2 regions of the Streptomyces sp. NPDC030799 genome follow, and region 1 is predicted to be linked to the other one. Evidence: riboswitches for the same ligand, from Rfam matches in the RefSeq annotation. Region 1 holds a riboswitch; the other holds the start of a gene.
The links. A riboswitch is a leader RNA that binds a small molecule or an ion and turns the genes downstream of it on or off. The one in region 1 is predicted to bind glycine.
Positions count from the first base shown of each region.

Region 2: linked by a shared signal. The riboswitch ahead of gcvP (aminomethyl-transferring glycine dehydrogenase) and the one ahead of gcvT (glycine cleavage system aminomethyltransferase GcvT) in region 1 are both predicted to bind glycine.

Region 1 is NZ_JBVIDS010000010.1:325,787-337,393, reverse strand. Features, by position in the region: gene ACZ41I_RS25815 (L-serine ammonia-lyase) at 1-999, opposite strand, end outside; gene glyA (serine hydroxymethyltransferase) at 1,091-2,359, opposite strand; gene gcvH (glycine cleavage system protein GcvH) at 2,374-2,751, opposite strand; gene gcvT (glycine cleavage system aminomethyltransferase GcvT) at 2,860-3,987, opposite strand; glycine riboswitch at 4,030-4,142, opposite strand; glycine riboswitch at 4,143-4,242, opposite strand; gene ACZ41I_RS25795 (AAA family ATPase) at 4,405-5,049, shown strand; gene ACZ41I_RS25790 (enhanced serine sensitivity protein SseB) at 5,179-5,970, shown strand; gene ACZ41I_RS25785 (enhanced serine sensitivity protein SseB C-terminal domain-containing protein) at 6,171-6,953, shown strand; gene ACZ41I_RS25780 (ABC transporter permease) at 7,224-8,231, shown strand; gene ACZ41I_RS25775 (ABC transporter substrate-binding protein) at 8,302-10,089, shown strand; gene ACZ41I_RS25770 (ABC transporter permease) at 10,200-11,198, shown strand; gene ACZ41I_RS25765 (ABC transporter ATP-binding protein) at 11,195-11,607, shown strand, end outside.
Region 2 is NZ_JBVIDS010000002.1:2,805-14,411, forward strand. Features, by position in the region: gene ACZ41I_RS03850 (sugar phosphate nucleotidyltransferase) at 1-863, shown strand, start outside; gene ACZ41I_RS03855 (DUF881 domain-containing protein) at 998-1,915, shown strand; gene ACZ41I_RS03860 (small basic family protein) at 1,912-2,244, shown strand; gene ACZ41I_RS03865 (DUF881 domain-containing protein) at 2,250-3,122, shown strand; gene ACZ41I_RS03870 (FHA domain-containing protein) at 3,313-4,143, shown strand; gene ftsR (transcriptional regulator FtsR) at 4,188-4,925, shown strand; gene ACZ41I_RS03880 (bifunctional nuclease family protein) at 5,011-5,484, shown strand; gene ACZ41I_RS03885 (MerR family transcriptional regulator) at 5,716-6,360, shown strand; gene ACZ41I_RS03890 (DNA polymerase IV) at 6,415-7,899, shown strand; gene ACZ41I_RS03895 (PRC-barrel domain-containing protein) at 7,821-8,192, opposite strand; glycine riboswitch at 8,312-8,406, shown strand; gene gcvP (aminomethyl-transferring glycine dehydrogenase) at 8,580-11,465, shown strand; gene ACZ41I_RS03905 (TOBE domain-containing protein) at 11,519-11,607, opposite strand, start outside.

The DNA.
Region 1 (11,607 bases):
GATGGAGGCGTTCTCCTTGAAGAGCATGCCGATCGCGCCGGCGGCCAGAAGGAAGCGGACGACGCCGTCCTCGTCCGCGCCGGGGACGAAGTTGATGTAGTAGTGCAGGACCGCCGGAATGATGCCGGCCGCGCCGTTCGTGGGGGCCGTCACCACGCGGCCGCCCGCCGCGTTCTCCTCGTTCACCGCCATCGCATAGAGCGTGATCCACTCCATCGCGTGCGCCAACGCGTCGCCCTCGGCACGCAGTTGGCGGGCCGAGACGGCGGCGCGGCGGCGGACCTTCAGACCGCCGGGCAGGATGCCCTCACGGGACATGCCGCGCTGCACGCACTCGCGCATCACCCGCCAGATCTCCAGCAGGCCCGCCCGGATCTCCTCCTCGGTGCGCCAGGCGCGCTCGTTCTCCAGCATCAGGGAGGAGATCGACAGGCCCGTGTCCTTGGTCAGGCGCAGCAGTTCGTCGCCGGTGCGGAACGGGTACTTCAGGACCGTGTCGTCCAGCACGATGCGGTCCGCTCCGACCGCGTCCTCGTCCACGACGAAGCCGCCGCCGACCGAGTAGTACGTCTTGGAGAGCAGCTCCGCGCCCGAGGCGTCGTACGCCCATATCGTCATGCCGTTGGCGTGGTACGGCAGGGCCTTGCGGCGGTGCAGGATCAGGTCGTCGTCGAACGAGAAGGGGATCTCGTGCTCGCCGAGGAGCGAGATACGGCCCCCGGTCCTGATGCGCTCGACCCGCTCGTCCGCCGTCTCCACGTCCACCGTGCGGGGCGAGGCGCCCTCCAGGCCGAGCAGGACCGCCTTCGGGGTGCCGTGACCGTGGCCGGTGGCGCCGAGGGATCCGTACAGCTCGCACCGCAGGGAGGCCACCGGGTCCAGCAGGCCTTCGTTGCGCAGGCGACGGGCGAACATGCGCGCCGCGCGCATCGGGCCGACCGTGTGGGAGCTGGACGGGCCGATGCCGATCGAGAACAGGTCGAAGACCGAGATGGCCACGGTCACTCCTCAAAAAAGCAGAACAGGGGTGGTGGGGCACCCTCGGACACTCTCCTGCGAGTGCCCCACCGGGGACTTGCCTGGTCCGGGCTTACTTCTTCAGGCCCGGGTACAGCGGGTGCTTGTCGGCGAGCGCCTTCACGCGCGCCTTGAGGGCCTCGGCGTCGTACGACGGCTTCAGCGCCTCGGCGATCACGTCCGCGACCTCGGCGAAGTCCTCGGCCGTGAAGCCGCGGGTCGCCAGGGCCGGCGTACCGATCCGCAGGCCCGACGTCACCATCGGGGGCCGCGGGTCGTTCGGGACCGCGTTGCGGTTGACCGTGATACCGACCTCATGGAGTCGGTCCTCGGCCTGCTGCCCGTCCAGCTCCGACTCGCGCAGGTCGACGAGGATCAGGTGCACGTCCGTGCCGCCGGACAGGACGTTCACCCCGGCCTCACGGGCGTCCGCCGCCGTCAGGCGCTCGGCGAGGATCCGGGCACCCTCCACGGTACGACGCTGGCGCTCCTTGAACTCCTCCGAGGCCGCGACCTTGAAGGAGACGGCCTTCGCCGCGATCACGTGCTCCAGGGGACCGCCCTGGAAGCCCGGGAAGACGGACGAGTTCAGCTTCTTCGCGAAGTCCTTGCTGCGGGCGAGGATGATGCCGCCGCGCGGACCGCCCAGCGTCTTGTGCGTGGTGGAGGTGACCACGTCGGCGTACGGCACCGGGTTCGCGTGCAGCCCCGCAGCGACCAGTCCGGCGAAGTGCGCCATGTCGACCCACAGGTGGGCGCCGGCCTCGTCGGCGATCCGGCGGAACTCGGCGAAGTCCAGCTCACGGGGGTATGCCGACCAGCCCGCGATGATCACCTTCGGGCGGTGCTCCTTGGCCAGCCGCTCGACCTCGGCCATGTCGACCAGGCCGGTGGCGGCGTCCACGTGGTAGGCGACCACGTTGAACTGCTTGCCGGAGAAGTTCAGGCGCATGCCGTGGGTCAGGTGGCCGCCGTGGGCGAGGTCCAGGCCGAGGATGGTGTCCCCGGGCTGGGCCAGCGCGAACAGGGCCGCCTGGTTCGCGGAGGCGCCGGAGTGGGGCTGGACGTTGGCGTACTCGGCGCCGAACAGCTCCTTGATCCGGTCGATGGCGATCTGCTCGGCGACGTCGACGTGCTCGCAGCCGCCGTAGTAGCGGCGGCCCGGGTAGCCCTCGGCGTACTTGTTGGTCAGCACCGAGCCCTGCGCCTCCATCACCGCGAGCGGCGCGAAGTTCTCGGAGGCGATCATCTCCAGCGTGGACTGCTGGCGGCCGAGCTCGGCGTCGACCGCGGCGGCGATCTCCGGGTCAAGCTCGTGCAGGGGCGTGTTCAGGGAGGTCATACGGCTACGACTCCTCAGCCGGCGTTCTGGGCGGTGTACTCGTCGGCGGAGAGCAGGTCGGCCGGCTCCTCCGTGACGCGCACCTTGAACAGCCAGCCGCCCTCGAAGGGGGCCGAGTTCACCAGCGACGGGTCGTTGACGACGTCCTCGTTGACCTCGGTGACCTCACCGGTGACCGGCGAGTACAGGTCCGAGACGGACTTGGTCGACTCCAGCTCGCCGCAGGTCTCGCCCGCGGTCACCGTGGAGCCGACCTCGGGGAGCTGGGCGTAGACCACATCGCCGAGCGCGTTGGCCGCGAACTCGGTGATGCCGACCGTCGAGACGCCGTCCTCGGCGGCCGACAGCCACTCGTGCTCCTTGCTGTAGCGCAGCTGCTGGGGGTTGCTCATGGCCTGAATTCTCCTGTACGCGCGGGAGTGCTGATGAAGGGGGACGGTGGAAACCGCTGGTGAGCAGCGGAAACGTGCGCGGGGTCACACAATGACCGCGCCCAGTGTCTACTTCTGGCGCTTGTAGAACGGCAGCGCCACGACCTCGTACGGCTCGTGGCTGCCCCGGATGTCCACGCCGACGCCAGGGGTGCCGGGCGCCGCGTGTGCCGCGTCGACGTAGGCCATGGCGATCGGCTTGCCCAGGGTGGGGGAGGGGGCGCCGGAGGTGACCTCGCCGATCACCTGGCCGCCCGCGACGACGGCGTACCCGGCACGCGGCACACGCCGGCCCTCGGCGATCAGCCCGACGAGGACCCGCGGCGGGTTCTCCTGAGCCCGGGCGGCGGCCTCGGTGAGCGCCTCGCGCCCGACGAAGTCGCCCTCCTTCTCGAACTTCACCACCCGGCCGAGCCCGGCGTCGAAGGGGGTGAGCGCGGTGGTCAGCTCGTGCCCGTACAGCGGCATGCCCGCCTCCAGGCGCAGGGTGTCCCGGCAGGACAGGCCGCAGGGGACCAGACCGACGCCCTCGCCGGCCTTGGTCAGCGCCTGCCACAGCTCCACGGCGTGCTCCGGCTTCACGAACAGCTCGAAGCCGTCCTCGCCGGTGTAGCCGGTGCGGGCGATCAGCGCCGGGACGCCGGCGACGGTGCCGGGCAGGCCGGCGTAGTACTTGAGGCCGTCGAGGTCGGCGTCCGTGAGTGACCTCAGGATGCCGGGGGACTCCGGCCCCTGCACGGCGATCAGCGCGTACGCGTCCCGGTCGTCACGGACCTCGGCGTCGAAGCCGGCGGCGCGCTCGGTCAGCGCGTCCAGCACCACCTGGGCGTTGGAGGCGTTGGCGACGACCATGTACTCGGTCTCGGCGAGCCGGTAGACGATCAGGTCGTCCAGGATGCCGCCGTCGGCCTGGCAGATCATGGTGTAGCGAGCGCGGCCGACGCCGACGGAGGCGATGTTGCCGACCAGGGCGTAGTTGAGGAGGGCGGCGGCCTGCGGGCCGGTGACGGTGATCTCGCCCATGTGGGAGAGGTCGAACAGGCCCGCCTTCGTACGCACGGCGATGTGCTCGTCGCGCTCGGAGCCGTAGCGCAGGGGCATGTCCCAGCCGGCGAAGTCGGTCATCGTCGCACCGAGCGAGCGATGCAGCGCGTCCAGCGCGGTATGACGCAGCTCAAGGGGTTCGGTACTGCTCATCGGACGGTCGTCTCCCAGGAAAGCAGGACAGGCGAGGAACGTTCCTCCCCATCTGTCATCGGAACCTGAGAGGTTCGCCAGGACCGCCACAGGGACGATCACGGCTTGCACCTTGGGTGGAGCCACTGTCGCAGCGGCCCGCTTTTCAGATGTGCCTCGCCCGCGCGGTAACGGGGCCTGAGAGATTCAAGGGAGGGACTTGCTCCTTCGGCGTCCCGGCAGCAGTGCTGCCAGGAACTCTCCCGCGCGGATTCAAGCGGCCGGTATGCAGTTGGCGGCCACATCATTGCACGGCGGGCCGGCTTTTGTAACCGACCTGTGGCAGGACGCGGACCCCTTCGCCACCCTCGTTCATTACCTTCTCTTTACGCGTAGCGGGCAGGAAGATTACCGGGCCGACAGGGGAGGAAGATCACGATGAACAGCACCCCGGTGTACGCCACCGTCACCACCGGCATCGCCGTGCCCGGGCAGCGCACCGCCCCTTCCCCCGTCGTCCGCGACCTGCGCGACCGCGCCGGCCGCAGCCCGCACGCCCTGCTCTTCGGCCCCGAGGACCTGGTGGTGATCGCCGGCCTGCCCGGCAGCGGCAAGTCCACCCTGATGCGGCGCGCGGTCGCCGGGCGCCGCATCGACTCCCAGGACATGCGCGACCGCTTCGCGGCCCGCCTGCCCCGCGCGCTCCCGTACGCCCTCTACCGCCCGCTGGTCCGCCTCGCCCACTACGCCGTCCTGCGCCGCGCCCTGCGCACCGGCGAGGGCGTCGTCGTCCACGACTGCGGCACCCAGTCCTGGGTGCGCGCCTGGCTCGCCCGCGCGGCCCGCCGCCGCGGCGGCACCCTCCATCTGCTCCTGCTCGACGTCACGCCGGACACGGCCCGCGAGGGCCAGCGGACCCGCGGCCGGGCCGTCTCCCGCTACGCCTTCCGCCGCCACCGCCGTACAACCGCCCGGCTGCTCGCCGCGGTCGGGCGGGGCGAGCCGCCCGCGGGCTGCGGCTCCGCCGTGCTGCTGGACCGCGCGGCGGCGGACACCCTGCGGCGGATCGCATTCACCGGATGAGGGGGCACAGGGCTGAGGGGGGCGATGAGCACCAGGGTGAGGGGGACGATATGCGCAGGGGCAGGGACTGTCACAGCCACCCGCTAGCCTTCTTGGTCACAGCAGAGATTTCCAGCAGGCGGTAGGCAGATGGACTTCCCGGCGGACATTCCCGCGGACTTCCCGGCACAGGCGCACCCCCAGCCGCACGGCGGCTGGCCCGGCAACGAGCTGGAGGAGGTGCTCTCGGCCTCCCTCGGCATACCCGCCGCGGCCGGCCGGATCATCGAGGTCCTGGGCCGCAGTCTGCTGTGGATCCCGCTGCCGAGCGGGGGCGGCCCCGACAGCGGCGCTCTGGACCTGCCCACGCTGGACATCGCCGGCCAGGCGTACGTCCCGGTGTTCAGCTCCGAGGAACAGCTGCGCCAGGCGGCCGGCTCCCACATGGCGTACACCATCGCTCCCGCCGTGGAGTTCGCCCGCGGTCTGCCCCCGCAGGTCGGCATCGCCGTGAACCCCGACGCTCTGGTCGGCATCCCGCTCCCGCCCGAGGCGGTGGCCGAGCTGTGCCGGGCCGGCCGCACCCCGCTCGACGGCCCCGGCACCGGCGGCCGGGTCCGCCTCTTCGAACCCGACTGGCAGGACGACCCGGTCGACTTCCTCTCCGCCGCGTCCGCCGAGTTCGCCGAGACCGGCGTGGTCCTCACCGCCCGCCGCTGCCTGGCCGCCATAGAGACCGACGACCCGGTGATGTTCGTCGGCGTGGAACTCTCCCAGTGGGAGGGCGACCTGCGCACGCTCCCCATGCAGGCCCTGGGCCGCGCCCTGGGCAAAGTCCCGGTCAAGTGGCCGATGAACCTGGTCCTCCTCGACGTGACGGACGACCCGGTGGCCGCATGGCTCAAGGCGAACGTCCGCCCCTTCTATCAATACGGTCACTAGAAGTACGGCGACCGGGTACGACGCGGGGGCAGCCGGCCCAGGGGCGCGGGGAACCGCGCGACGAGCCCCCCACACACCCGCACCCGCGCACGCACAGAAGGCCCGGAGCCACTGGGCGCTTAAGCTGTCTCCAAACGCGGGGCACGAAAAAGAGAAGGGCACGACAGGTGAGCGCGAGCCACAGCGGCAGCGTCGAGCACATGCTGCGCCAGGTCACGCCCGGACGCTACGACGCCTACGAGGCCCTGCTGCGTGCCCTCGCCACCCCGTCCGCCGGCCAGATCTGGATGCTCCTGTGGCACGGCCAGGCCGGCTCCCCGGACGCCCAGTACGGAAACATGGAGGTCGACGGCTTCCAGTACGCCCCCTGCGTCACCTCCGCCCAGGAACTCTCGGCCAGCGGCTGGAACCGGTCCTACGAGGTCGTCGAGGGGCTCGACGTGGCCCGCACCCTCTACCCGGACCACTACGGTCTCTGGCTCAACCCGCACGCCCCGGGCGGCGGCGTCGGCATCCCCTGGCTGGACCTGCGCCGCATCGCCACGGGCCTGGACCGCCAGCCCGCCGGCCCTCTCCGGCTGACCGAACCCGGCATCGAGATTCCGCAGTTCTACGCCCTGCTCGCGCAGAACGCCCATCGCACACCGGCCCTGCGCTCGCTGCGCCGCGCCTGGGTGCAGCCCGCGCTCGGCGCCCCGTATCTCGCCATCGGCCTGGACGTGTACGACACCTCGCCGGCCGCGGTCGACTCGGTGCGCGCGATGATGCAGCAGTCCGTCGGCGCGGTCCCGGAGGGCCTGCCGGTGTCGACGGTCGCGATGACCGACGAGTACGACCCGGTCGTGATGTGGATGCGGGCCAATGCCCGCCCGTTCTACGACCGTGACGCCCACGCCGCGCCACAGCCCCAGCTCCAGGCCTCTCCCCAGCAGCAGGCGCCCGTCGCCGGATACGGCTATCCACCGGTGCACGGCAGCTACTGACCTGGGATCATCGTCCGTATGTCCCGTTTTGCCCACGCAGTTGTCCGGCCGGCTCCCGTCCGGTCGCCGTAACTTCCTGTCCGCATAACAGGAAACGCCTGCTTGCATCACGGTTGCGCATCCATTCCTCGTCAAGGCTGGCGGCTGATCGCGCAAGCGTTGAAGACTCCCCCTTCAAGGGGTTCGCCCCTGTGTACGACGGACTGTTTGATGCCGCTACCAGCGGCAAGTGCGGGCCGGCTACCGCCGGTTGAGAGGGGTCCCAGCCTGATGACGGCACCATTGCACGAGCCGACCGCGGAAGCGGCCCCGGGTGCGGCAGAGGAAGCGGCGGTCGCGGCCACCGACGCGAAGGCCGTTCAGGGCCGGTCCCTGGGCCGGATCGCCTGGGAACGCCTCAAGCGGGACAAACTGGCGCTCACGGGCGGCGTAGTCGTGCTCCTCCTCATCGTGGTCGCACTGCTCGCACCGGTGATCACGAGTCTCGTCGGTCAGGACCCGGACCTCTACCACCAGGGCCTGATCGACCCGCTGTTCAGCACCCCCAAGGGCTCGATGGGCGGCATCAGCGGCGACCACCTGCTCGGTGTCGAACCGGTCAACGGCCGCGACATCTTCGCCCGCATCCTCTACGGCGCCCGGATCTCGCTGCTCGTCGGCTTCCTGTCCGCCGTGGTCGCCGTCATCCTGGGCACCATCCTCGGCATCCTGGCGGGCTTCTTCGGCGGCTGGGTGGACTCGGTCATCAGCCGGGTCATGGACGGCCTCCTCGCCTTCCCGCAGCTGCTGTTCATCATCGCGCTGGTCTCCGTCATGCCCAACCAGATGCTGGGGCTCACCGGCACGGGCGTGCGTGTGTTCGTGATGATCCTGGTCATCGGCTTCTTCGGCTGGCCGTACATCGGCCGCGTGGTGCGCGGCCAGACGCTCTCGCTGCGCGAACGCGAGTACGTCGAGGCGGCCCGCTCGCTCGGCGCCGGGCAGCTCTACATCCTCTTCAAGGAGCTGCTGCCCAACCTCGTCGCGCCCATCATCGTGTACACGACGATGATGATCCCCACGAACATCCTGACCGAAGCGGCGCTCAGCTTCCTGGGTGTGGGCGTCAAGCCGCCCACCTCCTCCTGGGGACAGATGCTCTCGAGCGCGATCGACTACTACGACTCGGACCCCATGTACATGGTGATCCCGGGCGTGGCGATCTTCATCACGGTTCTGGCCTTCAACCTCTTCGGCGACGGCGTGCGGGACGCGCTCGACCCGAAGGCCTCCCGCTGAAGTGCCGTACCCCAAGCGTCCCGTGAGCTCTCCCACGGGGTCTCTCATCAAATCCGGAGGATCCGAGATCGTGAACACCCAACGCACCTCAGGGCGGCGCAAGCAGGCCCTTGCCGCTGCCGCAGTGGTCGCCGGGCTGCTGACCACGGCGGCGTGCGGCGGAGGCAACGGCGGCGGCTCGAAGGACGGCGCGGCCGGCTTCAACGCGGCGGTCAACAAGGTTGCCCAGGCCGACCAGGTCAAGAAGGGCGGCACGCTGAAGTTCGTGAGCACGCAGGACGCCGACTCGTGGGACACCACGCGCGGCTACTACGGGTTCATGTGGGACTTCTCGCGCTACTACAGCCGCCAGCTGGTCACCTACAAGACCGCGCCCGGTGCCGAGGGCGCCACGCTCACCCCGGACCTCGCCACCGACATGGGCAAGGTCTCGGACGGCGGCAAGACCTACACCTTCACGCTGCGTGACGGCGTCACCTGGGAGGACGGCAAGCCGATCACCTCCCAGGACGTCAAGTACGGCATCGAGCGCGTCTGGGCGCAGGACGTCCTGTCCGGCGGTCCGATCTACCTCCAGCAGATGCTGGACCCGAAGAACACCTACAAGGGTCCGTACAAGGACAGCGCCAAGGACCACCTGGGCCTGAAGGCGATCTCGACGCCGGACGCGAAGACGATCGTCTTCCACCTGCCTGCGCCCAACTCGGACTTCCTCCAGACGCTGGCGATGACCACGGGCTCCCCGGTCCGCCAGGACAAGGACACCAAGTCCAAGTACGGCCTGCACCCGTTCTCCTCGGGTCCGTACAAGTTCGAGTCGTACGCCCCGGGCAAGAACCTGGTCCTGGTCCGCAACGACAAGTGGCAGGCGTCCTCCGACCCGGTCCGCAAGGCGTACCCGGACAAGATCACCCTGGACATCTCCACCAACCAGGTCAACTCCGACCAGCAGCTGCTCAACGGCGACTACGACGTGGACGCCAGCCAGACCGGCCTGGGCCCGCAGGGCCGTCAGATCGCCCTGAAGCAGCACAAGGACAACCTGGACAACCCGGTCTCCGGCTTCATCCGCTACGCGGTCTTCCCGCAGAGCGTCAAGCCGTTCGACAACATCCACTGCCGCAAGGCCGTGATCTACGCCGCCGACCACGTGTCGCTGCAGACCGCCCGCGGTGGCCCCATCGCCGGTGGTGACATCGGCACCAACATGCTCCCGCCGTCGGTCGCCGGTGGCGAGGGCCAGAAGTACGACCCGTACCAGATCGCGACCAAGAACAAGAACGGCAACGCCGACCTGGCCAAGCAGGAGCTGAAGGCCTGCGGCAAGGCGGACGGCTTCTCCACCACCATCGCGGTCCGCAACAACAAGTCGCAGGAAGTGGCCACCGCCGAGTCCCTGCAGGCCGCGCTGAAGAAGGTCGGCATCAACGCCGACATCTACCAGTACGACGGCTCGCAGTCCCCGGGCATCATCGGCTCGCCCTCGAACGTGGCGAAGAAGAAGCTCGGCATCATCATCATGGGCTGGGGTCCGGACTTCCCGACCGTCCAGGGCTACGGCATCCCGCTGTGGAGCAGCAAGTACATCCTGCAGAGCGGTAACAACAACTACGCCCTGATCAAGGACAAGACGATCGACGGTCTCTTCGACCAGTACACCACCACGCTGGACAACTCGAAGAAGACCCAGCTCGCCACGGAGATCAACCACAAGGTCTCGGAGGGCGCGTACTACCTGCCCTTCACCTTCGAGCGGCTGCTCAACATCCGCTCCTCGCGTCTGGCCAACGTGTACACGACGAACGCGTACAGCGGTTACTACGACTTCGTCAACCTCGGCCTGAAGTCCACGAAGTAAACCCGGCACACCCGCCGTACGGCACGAAAGGCAGGTGAAGGCCGGCGCGGCGAGCCGCGGGCCCACCGGAAGATCTCCGGGGGCCCGCGGTCCGCGGCGGGCCGTTAGCTGTGCTCGCTTACCTCATCAGGCGGCTGTTCGCCGCCGCAGTGATGCTGGTGGTCATCATCCTGGTGGTCTTCAGCATCTTCTTCCTCGTCCCCAAGTGGGCGGGCGTGGACATCGCCACGAGCTTCGTGGGCAAGCAGGCAGACCCGCACGCCGTCGAGGCGGTGCGCGAGAAGCTGGGTCTGGGCGACCCGATCTACGTCCAGGTCTGGCACTTCTTCAAGGGCATCTTCGTCGGCCGCACCTTCTCGGCCGGCGGTGACGTCACCCACTGCGCCGCGCCGTGCTTCGGCTACTCCTTCCGCAGCGAGCAGGCCGTCTGGCCGGTGCTGACCGACCGCTTCCCGGTGACCCTGGGGCTCGCGCTCGGTGCCGCCGTGCTGTGGCTGGTCTTCGGTGTCGCGGCGGGTGTGCTCTCCGCCCTCAAGCGGGGCAGCATCTGGGACCGCGGCGCGATGGTCGTCGCCCTCAGCGGCGTGTCCCTGCCGATCTACTTCACGGGCATGCTCGCCTCGGCGATCTTCGTCTTCGGACTGAACTGGTTCGGCCCCAAGTACATCCCGCTCGGCGACAGCGTCTCGGGCTACTTCGGAAGCATGATCCTGCCCTGGGTCACCCTCGCCTTCCTGTACGCGGCGATGTACGCCCGTATCACCCGCGCCACCATGCTGGAGATCCTCGGCGAGGACTACATCCGTACCGCCCGCGCCAAGGGCCTCACGGAGCCGGTCGTCATCGGCAAGCACGCCATGCGGTCCACGATGACCCCGATCCTGACCATGCTCGGCATGGACCTCGGCGCCCTCATCGGCGGCGCGATCCTCACCGAGACCACGTTCAGCATCCCCGGCCTCGGCCAGGCGGTGCTGACCGCCATCAAGAACCAGGACCTGCCCATCATCCTGGGCGTGACCCTGATCACCTCCCTCGCGGTGCTCATCGCCAACCTCGCGGTGGACATCCTGTACGCCGTGATCGACCCCCGAGTGAGGCTCGCATGACCGAACTCAGCAAGACCGGAGCGGCCGTGGGCGAGCCCACCAGCTCCTCGCCCGCGCCGAGTTCCTTCCTCGAAGTGCGCGACCTGAAGGTGCACTTCCCGACCGACGACGGCCTCGTGAAGTCCGTCGACGGGCTCAGCTTCAAGCTGGAGAAGGGCAAGACCCTCGGCATCGTGGGCGAGTCGGGTTCCGGCAAGTCCGTGACCTCGCTCGGCATCATGGGCCTGCACACCGCCGGCCAGTACGGCAAGCGCAAGGCGCAGATCTCCGGTGAGATCTGGCTGAACGGCACCGAGCTGCTGTCCGCCGACCCCGACCACGTGCGCAAGATGCGTGGCCGCGAGATGGCGATGATCTTCCAGGATCCGCTGTCGGCGCTGCACCCGTACTACACGATCGGCGCGCAGAT
Region 2 (11,607 bases), on a different contig from region 1:
GGATCGCCGAGTCGGGTCTGAAGGTCGTCGTCGACGCCTCGAACGGCAGTGCCGGGCTGGTGCTTCCCAGCCTGCTGGGCAAGCTCGGCGTGGACTCGCTGACCATCAACCCCGGTCTCGACGAGTCCCGGCCCACGGAGACGGGCGAGATGCGGCGCAACGGTCTGGTCCGGCTCGGGGAGATAGTGGCGTCCTCGGGGGCCGCGTTCGGTGTCCGGTTCGACCCCGTGGGCGAGCGGCTGTCGCTCGTGGACGAAAAGGGCCGGATCATCGAGGACGACCGCGCGCTGCTGGTGATGCTGGACCTGGTGGCCGCGGAGCGGCGCAGCGGCCGGGTGGCGCTGCCGGTGACCACGACCCGGATCGCCGAGCAGGTGGCCGCCTACCACGGCACCCAGGTGGAGTGGACCACCACCTCGCCCGACGACCTGACACGGGTCGGCGGCGAGGAGGGCACCATCTTCGGAGGTGACGGCAAGGGCGGGTTCATCGTCCCCGAGTTCAGCAGTGTCTACGACGGTACGGCGGCCTTCGTACGGCTGATCGGGCTGGTGGCGCGCACGCAGCTCACGCTGAGCCAGATCGACGCGCGGATCCCGCGGGCGCACGTCCTCAAGCGGGACCTGGCCACACCGTGGGCCGTCAAGGGTCTGGTCATGCGGCGGGTGGTCGAGGCGGCCGGGGATCGCTTTGTCGACACGACCGACGGTGTGCGGGTGGTGGAGACGGACGGGCGCTGGGTGATGGTGCTGCCCGACCCGGCCGAGGCCGTCACCCATCTGTGGGCCGAGGGGCCCGACGACGCCTCGGCACAGGCCCTGCTCGACGAGTGGTCGGCCGTCGTGGACAGTGCCGGGAGGTAGGGCCAGGCGTAAGGGAGGCCGCGCCACCGGACGGCAAAACCCACGCACGCGCGCGTGCCGGACAAGTGTCCCCAAGGGGGCCTGTCCGGCACGCCGGTGGGGCCGTTCGGAGGTACTGGTCGCGACATGCGACGATGTGCGGCATGCCGCAGCAACCCCCCGTTCGGAGCAGCCCCACGCGGCCGCAGCGCCCGGACGCCTCCATGTCGTTGATCACCAACGTCATGGACCACAGCCTCGACGACGGGTACGCCGAGGCCGCCGCCCGGAGGAAGTCCCAGGGTGAGAGCGGGCTGCCCAGGACCCTCAGGGCGAAGCTGGGCCTCGCGGCCGGGCTCGTCCTTGCGGCGCTGGTCGTGACCGTCGGGGCGGCCCAGACGCGGGCGGCGGCGCCCGTGGTGGCGAAGGAGCGTCAGGAGCTGATCGACCGCATCGACAGTGAGACCGCGGCCGCGGACAAGCTGGAGGGGACCGTCGACACGCTGCGTGACGAGGTCGGCGCGCGCCAGCGGGCGGCGCTGAAGTCGACCGGCGGCAGCACGCAGGCGGACCTGGTGGACGTTCTGTCGGGCGCCACCGCGGTCCATGGGCCGGGCGTCAAGCTCGTGGTGAACGACGCCAAGGAGGCCAGCTCCGGCGGTGACGGCACCAATCCGCGGGAGACTTCGGGGTTCTCCGACACCGGCCGGGTCCGCGACCGGGACATGCAGCGCGTGGTCAACGGGCTGTGGGAGTCGGGCGCCGAGGCCATCTCCATCAACGGTCAGCGGCTGACCGCCCTGTCCGCGATCAGGGCCGCGGGGGACGCGATACTGGTCGACAACAGGCCGCTGGTGCCGCCGTACACGGTGCTGGCGGTGGGCGACGGGAAAAAGTTGAGCAACGGGTTCCAGAACAGCGCCGACGGCCTGTATCTGCATGCCCTGGAGCAGAACTTCGGCATCCGCGCCACCATCTCCACCGAGGGCGACGTACGGTTGCCCGCCGCACCCAGTGTGATCGTACGCACAGCACAGCCGAGCACCGAGAAGACTGAGAAGGGCACATCGTGATCGCCGTACTGGGCCTCGTCGTGGGAGTCGTGGCCGGCCTGTTGGTCCGGCCCGAGGTTCCGGCGGTTGTCGAGCCTTATCTGCCGATCGCCGTCGTGGCGGCACTGGACGCCGTGTTCGGCGGTCTGCGGGCCATGCTCGACGGCATCTTCGACGACAAGGTCTTCGTGGTGTCGTTCCTGTCGAACGTGGTCGTCGCCGCGCTGATCGTGTTCCTGGGTGACAAATTGGGCGTGGGTGCGCAGCTGTCCACGGGTGTCGTGGTGGTCCTGGGTATCCGGATCTTCTCCAACGCCGCGGCCATCCGGCGGCACGTGTTCCGGGCGTGACACCGATGAGCGAGCAGAACGAGCGGAACGAGCAGCCGGAGAAGCGGGATACTCCGGACAAGTCGGAGCACAAGCTGCGCAAGGAGCTGCCCGAGGAGGTGCCCGCGCGGGCACCGGAACCCGAGCCCGGGCCCGAGCCGAGGACGCAGGAAGCGCTGACCGGCAGGCAGCGGCTGGTCAAGGGGCTGTGGCCGCCGCGGGTCACCCGGGCCCAACTGATCGTCGCTGTACTGCTGTTCGGCCTCGGCTTCGGGCTGGCGGTGCAGGTGGCGTCCAACAGCGACAGCGACAGCGCGCTGCGCGGCGCCCGTCAGGAAGATCTTGTTCGCATCCTCGATGAACTCGATTCGCGTACTCAGCGTCTTGAGGACGAGAAGCAGGGACTCGAAAAGCAGCGCCAGGAACTGCAGAGCAGCTCCGACCGGGCCGCGGAGGCCCGCAAGCAGACGGCCGAGAAGGAGAAGCAACTCGGCATTCTCGCGGGCACCGTGGCGGCGCAGGGTCCCGGCATCACGATGACGATCGAGGACACGAAGGGGACGGTCAAGGCGGACATGCTGCTCGACGCGATCCAGGAGTTGCGTGCGGCCGGCGCGGAGGCGATCCAGGTCAACGGGGTACGGGTGGTCGCGGGTACCTACTTCACGGACGCCGGCGACAGTGTCGGCGTCGACGGGAACAAGATCAACGCCCCCTATCGTTTCAAGGTCATCGGCAAGCCGCAGGACCTGGAGCCGGCGTTGAACATCCCAGGAGGCGTGGTGCAGACGCTGGAGAAGGAGCAGGCCACGGTGACCGTTCAGCAGTCGGACAAGATCGTCGTGGACGCCTTGCGACAGGCGAAGCGGCCTGACTACGCTCGGTCGTCCTCCCAGTGAACCGGTGGTGCATGGGGGACATCCGGCAGGGGCATGAGGTTGCGGGGGGTCGGCGCACCGAAGGGGTGGTGCGTGGTGGAAACTGTCTGGTGGATACGGACGTTGTGAGAATGTCCGGCTCGGCCGGTGTAGGCAATCAGGGTTCGTCCTGCCCCACGGGCGGGTCTGTTTCGGTCAAGGGGAATCGCCCGTGAAGTTGTTTGCGAAGTTGTTCGGCAAGAGCGCACGAGAGGGCAGCGGCAACGCGACCGCTCGGCATCGCGCACAGCCTGACGCGGAGGGCCAGCGCCCGCTGTTCCGGGACCAGGTCGCTGGTCCGGGCGGTGACATTTCCGGAGGTCAGGGCGGGGCGTCGGTTGACCCTGCCCAGTCCGGCGGCATAGGTTTCGGGCAACCGTCAACCTCAGGTGCGGGCGGAGGGTTCGCCCCCGGTCCGTACGCGTCCCATGCCCCGGCGGGGCAGCCGCAGCAGGAGGATCCGTCCATGTCGGCCCTGGTGTGTACGAGGTGCGGTAACCGCAATGCGGAGAACGCGCGCTTCTGTTCCAACTGTGGTGCGCCGCTGCGCCCGGGAGTGGCGCCGGAGCGTGCCTCCGAGACGACGTCCACGATCTCGATCTCCGGTCTGGAGGCCTACGACTCCGAGGTCACCGGTCAGACGCAGATGCCGATGCTGTCGCCGGAGGCGCAGGCCGCGGTGGACGCGCTGCCGCTGGGCTCGGCGCTGCTGGTGGTGCGCCGGGGACCGAACTCGGGCAGCCGCTTCCTGCTGGACAGCGACCTGACCACGGCGGGCCGTCATCCGCAGAGCGACATCTTCCTGGACGACGTCACGGTCTCGCGCCGGCACGTGGAGTTCCGGCGTTCCCCGGACGGCTCGTTCACCGTGGCCGACGTGGGCAGTCTGAACGGCACGTACGTCAACCGCGAGCGGATCGACCAGGTCGCTCTGTCGAACGGTGACGAGGTGCAGATCGGCAAGTACCGGCTGGTGTTCTACGCGAGCCGGCAGGGCATCTGACCCGCCCCCGGACCGGCGTCCGGGGGGACTCCCAGGGAAGGTCCATGCTTCAAACACCGAGCGGCGGTGCCGGAAGCGGTACCGCCGCCAGGGACAGTGGGCTGATGAGCATCGGCACGGTGCTGAACGTGCTGCGTGACGAGTTTCCCGAAGTCACCATCTCCAAGATCCGTTTCCTGGAGGCCGAGGGGCTCATCGAGCCGCAGCGGACCCCTTCGGGGTACCGCAAGTTCAGCGCCGGGGATGTCGAGCGGCTGGCTCATGTGCTGAGGATGCAGCGGGACCACTATCTGCCGCTCAAGGTGATCCGCGAGCGGCTGGACGCCATGGAGCGGGGCGAGGCCGTCCAGCTCCCCCTCGTGGGGCGTCAGCGCACCGCGGAAGACGTTCCGGAACCGCCCGGGGCGCCCACGGTGGCCCGGGTGGGCAGGGCCGAGCTGCTGGCGGCCGCGGACATCGACGAGGGTGAGCTGAAGGAGTGGGAGTCGTACGGCCTCATCGCTCCCCTGGAGGACGGGGTGTACGACGCCGAGGCCGTCACCGTGGCCTCGCTCGTCGCCGAACTGGGCCGCTTCGGGATCGAGCCGCGCCACCTGAGGGTGATGAAGGCCGCCGCCGACCGTGAAGCCGGACTCGTCGACCAGGTGGTCGCCCCGCTCAAGCGCCACCGCAACCCGCAGACCAGGGCACATGCCGAGGCCCGTACGAAGGAGCTGGCGGCGCTCACCGTGAAGCTGCACGCGGCCCTCGTGCAGACCGCTCTCGGCGTGCGGCTGCCCTGAGCTCGGCGGCTCCCCGGCGGCCGGATCGGGCAGCTGTTCCCGGCCCGACTACCCAAACGTCCCGGGCACGGCCTAGGGTTGCTGTGTGAACGAGCTCGATGTCGTAGGTGTCCGGGTCGAAATGCCCTCCAACCAACCGATCGTGCTCCTGCGCGAAGTGGGAGGCGATCGTTACCTCCCCATCTGGATCGGGCCGGGGGAGGCGACGGCGATCGCCTTCGCCCAGCAGGGCATGGCCCCCGCCAGGCCACTGACCCACGACCTGTTCAAGGACGTGCTGGAGGCCGTCGGCCAGGAGCTGACCGAAGTACGCATCACCGATCTGCGGGAAGGCGTCTTCTACGCGGAGCTGGTCTTCGCCAGCGGCGTCGAGGTCAGCGCCCGCCCCTCCGATGCCATAGCGTTGGCCCTGCGCACCGGGACGCCCATCTACGGCAGTGACACGGTCCTGGACGACGCCGGTATCGCCATTCCGGACGAGCAGGAGGACGAAGTGGAGAAGTTCCGCGAGTTCCTCGACCAGATCTCGCCCGAGGACTTCGGCACCAGCAGCCAGTGATCAGGAGCGGCCGGTAAGTGCCGATCCTCCTGGTGGGACGGGCATGTGCCACCGGCCATTGAGAGCGTCCTACGGCTTCCCCCGAAGGCATTCGGCTAGCCTTTCCCCGCGGCGGGACACGGGAAACCACTCCTAGGGTGATTATCACTCGGCGTGCCGAGTGTGGCGATCGTTGACGCACCCCTGGTGACTGCCTACCGTCGTGAAGGCAGGTCAAGGACGGAGGTCGGCGTGAGAACCAGCGGCGACGGTACGGCTGGGGGTGCTCCCGTGCGCGGTTTCGGGGAGAGCGGTCCGTACCCGGTTCACAGCAGCGCGGTGGATCACGCTCCGCAACGGCCGACGGCGGTGCCGAACGGCGGAGGGGCGGCGTCCATGACATCCGAGCAGATCGGCTATCGGGGGCCCACGGCCTGCGCGGCAGCCGGCATCACCTACCGGCAGCTCGACTACTGGGCCCGCACCGGCCTGGTCGAGCCGAGCGTGCGGCCCGCCTACGGGTCGGGCACCCAGCGGCTGTACAGCTTCCGGGACGTGGTCGTCCTGAAGATCGTGAAGCGCTTCCTGGACACCGGGGTCTCGCTGCAGAACATCCGCGCGGCCGTGCAGCACCTCAGAGAACGCGGTTTCCGCGACCTGGAGCGGATGACCCTGATGAGCGATGGCGCAACGGTCTACGAGTGCACCTCGCCGGACGAGGTCCACGCCCTGCTCCAGGGCGGTCAGGGCATCTTCGGGATCGCCGTCGGCGTGGTGTGGCGGGACGTGGAAAGCGCACTCTCCCAGCTGCACGGCGAGCGCATCGACACGGGCGAGACCCTCGTCGGGCACAACCCCGCGGACGAGCTGGCGCGGCGCCGCAACCGGGCGGTCTGACGCTGCCCCTTCCGGGGCCGGGCATTGTCAGTGCCGTGGTGCAGCATCGGAGATGTGAGAAACACGCCCACGATCCTGCATCTCGACATGGATGCCTTCTACGCCTCGGTGGAGCAGGCATCCAAGCCGAGCCTGCGCGGGAAGGCGGTCGTCGTGGGCGGCCTCGGACCACGCGGGGTGGTGGCCACCGCGTCGTACGAGGCACGGGCCTTCGGGGTCCACTCGGCGATGCCCATGGCCCAGGCCCGCCGGCTGGCGCCCAACGCCGCCTATCTGGTGCCGCGCTTCACCCTGTACCGGACGGTCAGCGAACAGGTGATGGCGCTGCTGCGGGAGCTGTCACCGCTGGTGGAGCCGCTCAGTCTGGACGAGGCGTTCGTGGACCTGGAGGCCGGGGGGACGGCCTGGGACGAGGAGTCGGCGCGGCTGGCCGGGATCAGGCTCCGCGCGGACATCCGGGAGGTCACCGGGCTCACCGGTTCGGTCGGGCTCGCCGCCTCCAAGATGCTCGCCAAGATCGCCTCCGAGCAGGCCAAGCCGGACGGCCTGGTGCTCATCGAGCCGGGGTCCGAGCGGGCCCTGCTGGGGCCCATGCCGGTGCGGACCCTGCCCGGGGTCGGCCCGGCCACCGGCGACCATCTGCGCAGAGCCGGGATCACGACGGTCGAGGAACTGGCGGAAGCGGGCGAGGACGAACTGGTCCGGCTGCTCGGCAAGGCCCACGGGCATGCGCTGTACGCCATGGCCCTGGCCCATGACGAGCGGCCCGTGGTGGCCGAGCGCGAGGCGAAGTCGGTGTCGGTCGAGGACACGTACGACGTGGACATCCATGACCGGCTGAGGATCGGCCTTGAGGTGCAGCGGCTCGCCGACCGGTGTGTGGGGCGGCTGCGCGAGGCCGGGCTGTCGGGGCGGACCATCGTGTTGAAGGTGCGGCGGTACGACTTCTCGACGCTGACCAGGTCGGAGACGCTCAGGGGACCGACGGACGATCCGGCGGTCGTGCGGGAGGCAGCCGCGCGGTTGCTGGACTCCGTGGACACCACGGGCGGGGTACGGCTGCTCGGCGTGGGTGTCTCCGGGCTCGCCGACTACACCCAGGAGGACCTGTTCGCCCAGGCCATGCCCGTGCCTTCGGCAGAAGAGCCGGAGAAGGGCGCGGTCGAGGTCATGGTGGAGCGGCCGGAGTCTGTCGAACGGCACTGGCGTGCCGGGCAGGATGTGCGGCATGCCGAGTACGGGCACGGGTGGGTGCAGGGCAGTGGACTGGGGCGGGTGACCGTGCGGTTCGAAACGCCGCAGTCCCCTCCGGGACGGGTGCGGACGTTCTTTGTCGACGATCCCGCGCTGGAGTCGGCCGATCCATTGCCGTTGGTTTCGGATTCCGCCCATGAGGAGCGTCCGACGCCGGACGGGGACGAGGAGCGGCCGGCGCCGGGGCGAGGCCAGGACGAGAGGCCTCAGGTCTCCTCCGAACCCGCCAGCTTGCCGAAGTCGTGGTCCGGGACCGACGGGGGCGGGGTCACGTCGAGGCCGTAGTGGTGGTAGAGCTGGAGTTCCTGTTCGGGGGAGAGATGGCGGCCCACGCCGAAGTCGGGGGCGTCCTTGATCAGGGCGCGGTCGAAGGGGACGTGGAGGGAGCCTTCGATCAGTTCACTGGGCTCCAGGGGGACGAAGGCGTCCCGGGAGAACAGGCCGGTGCGTATGGCCGCCCACTCGGGCACGCCGGTCGCGTCGTCGAGGTAGACCTCGTCGATGGTGCCGATCTTGGTCCCATTGCGGTCGAACGCCTTGCGGCCGATCAGGTTGCGCGGATCGATCTCGGTCTGCACGGTCCCTCTCCCTCCACTTGGTCGCAACTCATCCGTAACCACTACGAAAGAGCACAATCAGGGAGGCGGCCACTCGAAGGCTCGGGCGTTGACCTCGCTGGTAGGCTGACAGCGGCTGCTGACCCCGTGCGGGAGAGTCCTCCGACCACCTCGGAGGCGCCGAAGGAGCAAATCCTCCCCGGAATCTCTCAGGCTCACGTACCGCACGGACGAGGTCACTCTGGAAAGCAGAGCGGGTGTCGACGGCTTCCGCTCTCACCGACGGTGAAAGCCGGGGCTCTCGGGGCCCGGTGAAGCTCTCAGGTTGAGATGACAGAGGGGGAGGCCGTCGGGGCACCCGCGCCGTGGTGCCCCTCGAAGGTCGCGTCAGACCAGGAGGCCTCCGCAATGACCGCCCACCGCATTCCGCTCTCGGAGCTCGAAGCGGGCATCCCGTTCGAGCAGCGCCACATCGGGCCCGACCAGGAGGCGCGGGCCAAGATGCTCGCGCACGTCGGCTACGGCTCCCTCGACGAGCTGACCGCCGCCGCGGTCCCGGATGTGATCAAGAACGCCGACGCCCTCGATCTGCCGGGCGCCCGCACCGAGGCCGAGGTGCTCGCCGAGCTGCGCTCGCTCGCCGACCGCAACCAGGTCCTCGACTCCATGATCGGCCTGGGCTACTACGGCACCTTCACCCCGCCGGTCATCCTGCGCAACGTCATGGAGAACCCGGCCTGGTACACCGCGTACACCCCGTACCAGCCGGAGATCTCGCAGGGACGGCTCGAGGCCCTGCTGAACTTCCAGACCGTGGTCGCCGACCTCACCGGCCTGCCCACCTCCGGTGCCTCCCTGCTCGACGAGGGCACGGCCGCCGCCGAGGCGATGGCCCTGTCGCGGCGCATGGGCAAGAACAAGAAGGGCCTGTTCCTGGTCGACGCGGACGCGCTGCCGCAGACCATCGCCGTCATCGAGACGCGCGCGGAGCCCACCGGTGTCGAGGTCGTCGTCGCCGACCTCAGCGAGGGCATTCCGGCCGAGGTGGCCGAGCGCGAGATCAACGGCGTGCTGATCCAGTACCCGGGAGCCTCCGGCGCCGTACGGGACATCAAGCCGGTCATCGACCAGGCGCACGAGCTGGGTGCCCTGGTCACCGTGGCCGCCGACCTGCTGGCGCTGACCCTGCTGACCTCGCCGGGTGAGCTGGGCGCGGACATCGCCGTCGGTACCACCCAGCGCTTCGGTGTGCCGATGGGCTTCGGCGGTCCGCACGCGGGCTACATGGCCGTGCACGAGAAGTTCGCGCGCAGCCTGCCCGGCCGCCTCGTGGGCGTCTCCGTCGACGCCGACGGCAACAAGGCCTACCGGCTCGCGCTGCAGACCCGTGAGCAGCACATCCGCCGCGAGAAGGCCACCAGCAACATCTGCACCGCGCAGGTGCTGCTCGCCGTGATGGCCGGCATGTACGCCGTCTACCACGGGCCGGAGGGTCTGAAGACCATCGCCCGGCGCACGCACCGGTACGCCACGATCCTCGCCGCGGGCCTGAAGGCCGGCGGGGTCGAGATCGTCCACGGCGCCTACTTCGACACCCTCACCGCGCGCGTGCCCGGCAGGGCCGCCGAGGTCGTCGCCGCCGCCCGGGCGGGTGGCGTCAACCTGCGGCTCGTCGACGCCGACCACGTCTCCCTCGCCTGCGACGAGACGACCAAGCGGGCTCAGCTGGCCGCCGTCTTCTCCGCCTTCGGCGTCGAGGCCGACATCGAGGCGCTGGACGCGACCGCCGAGGACACCCTGCCCGAGGCACTGCTGCGCACCGACACCTACCTGGCCCACCCGGTCTTCCACCAGTACCGCTCCGAGACCGCGATGCTGCGCTACCTGCGCAAGCTGGCCGACCGCGACTACGCGCTCGACCGCGGCATGATCCCGCTGGGCTCCTGCACCATGAAGCTCAACGCGACCACGGAGATGGAGCCGGTCACCTGGCCCGAGTTCGGCCAGCTGCACCCGTTCGTGCCCGCCGAGCAGGCCGAGGGCTACCTCACGCTCATCCGCGAGCTGGAGGAACGTCTCGCCGAGGTCACCGGCTACGACAAGGTCTCCCTGCAGCCGAACGCCGGTTCCCAGGGCGAGCTGGCCGGTCTGCTGGCCGTACGCGGCTACCACCGCGCCAACGGCGACGAGCAGCGCACCGTGTGCCTGATCCCGTCCTCCGCGCACGGCACCAACGCCGCCAGCGCCGTGATGGCCGGCATGAAGGTCGTCGTCGTCAAGACCGCCGAGGACGGCGAGATCGACGTCCAGGACCTGCGCGCCAAGATCGAGCAGTACCGCGACGAGCTGGCGGTGCTGATGATCACCTACCCGTCGACGCACGGTGTGTTCGAGGAGCACGTCGCCGACATCTGCGCCCAGGTCCACGAGGCCGGCGGCCAGGTGTACGTCGACGGTGCCAACCTCAACGCCCTGGTCGGCCTCGCCAAGCCGGGCCACTTCGGCGGTGACGTCTCCCACCTGAACCTGCACAAGACCTTCTGCATCCCGCACGGCGGCGGCGGCCCCGGCGTCGGCCCGGTCGCGGTCCGCTCGCACCTGGCGCCGTACCTGCCGAACCACCCGCTGCAGCCGGAGGCGGGCCCGGACACGGGCGTCGGCCCGATCTCGGCCGCGCCCTGGGGCTCCGCGGGCATCCTGCCCATCTCCTGGGCGTACGTCCGCCTCATGGGCGGCGAGGGCCTCAAGCGCGCCACGCAGGTGGCCGTGCTCTCGGCGAACTACATCGCCAAGCGCCTGGAGCCGCACTACCCGGTGCTCTACACCGGCCCCGGCAACCTGGTCGCGCACGAGTGCATCATCGACCTGCGCCCGCTGACCAAGGCGACCGGCGTGAGCGTGGACGACGTGGCCAAGCGCCTGATCGACTACGGCTTCCACGCGCCGACCATGTCCTTCCCGGTGGCCGGCACGCTGATGATCGAGCCGACCGAGTCGGAGGACATCACCGAGCTGGACCGGTTCTGCGAGGCGATGATCGCCATCCGCGCGGAGATCGAGAAGGTCGGTTCCGGCGCGTGGCCGGCGGAGGACAACCCGCTGTCGGGCGCCCCGCACACGGCCGCCGCGCTCGGCGGCGAGTGGACGCACGCCTACAGCCGCGACGAGGCCGTCTTCCCGGCCGGTGTCTCGGCCGCGGACAAGTACTGGCCGCCGGTGCGCCGTATCGACCAGGCCTTCGGCGACCGCAACCTGGTCTGCTCCTGCCCGCCGCTGGACGCGTACGAGGACTGAGCGAGCGTGGCTCTCAGGGCCCCGTCCGGTTTCCGGGCGGGGCCCTCGCCGTGTCAGGCCGTCGCCAGGGACACCTCGGTCGCCTTGATGAGAGCGACCACGTCGGAGCCCACGAAGAGACCCAGGTCGGTGGCGGCGTCCT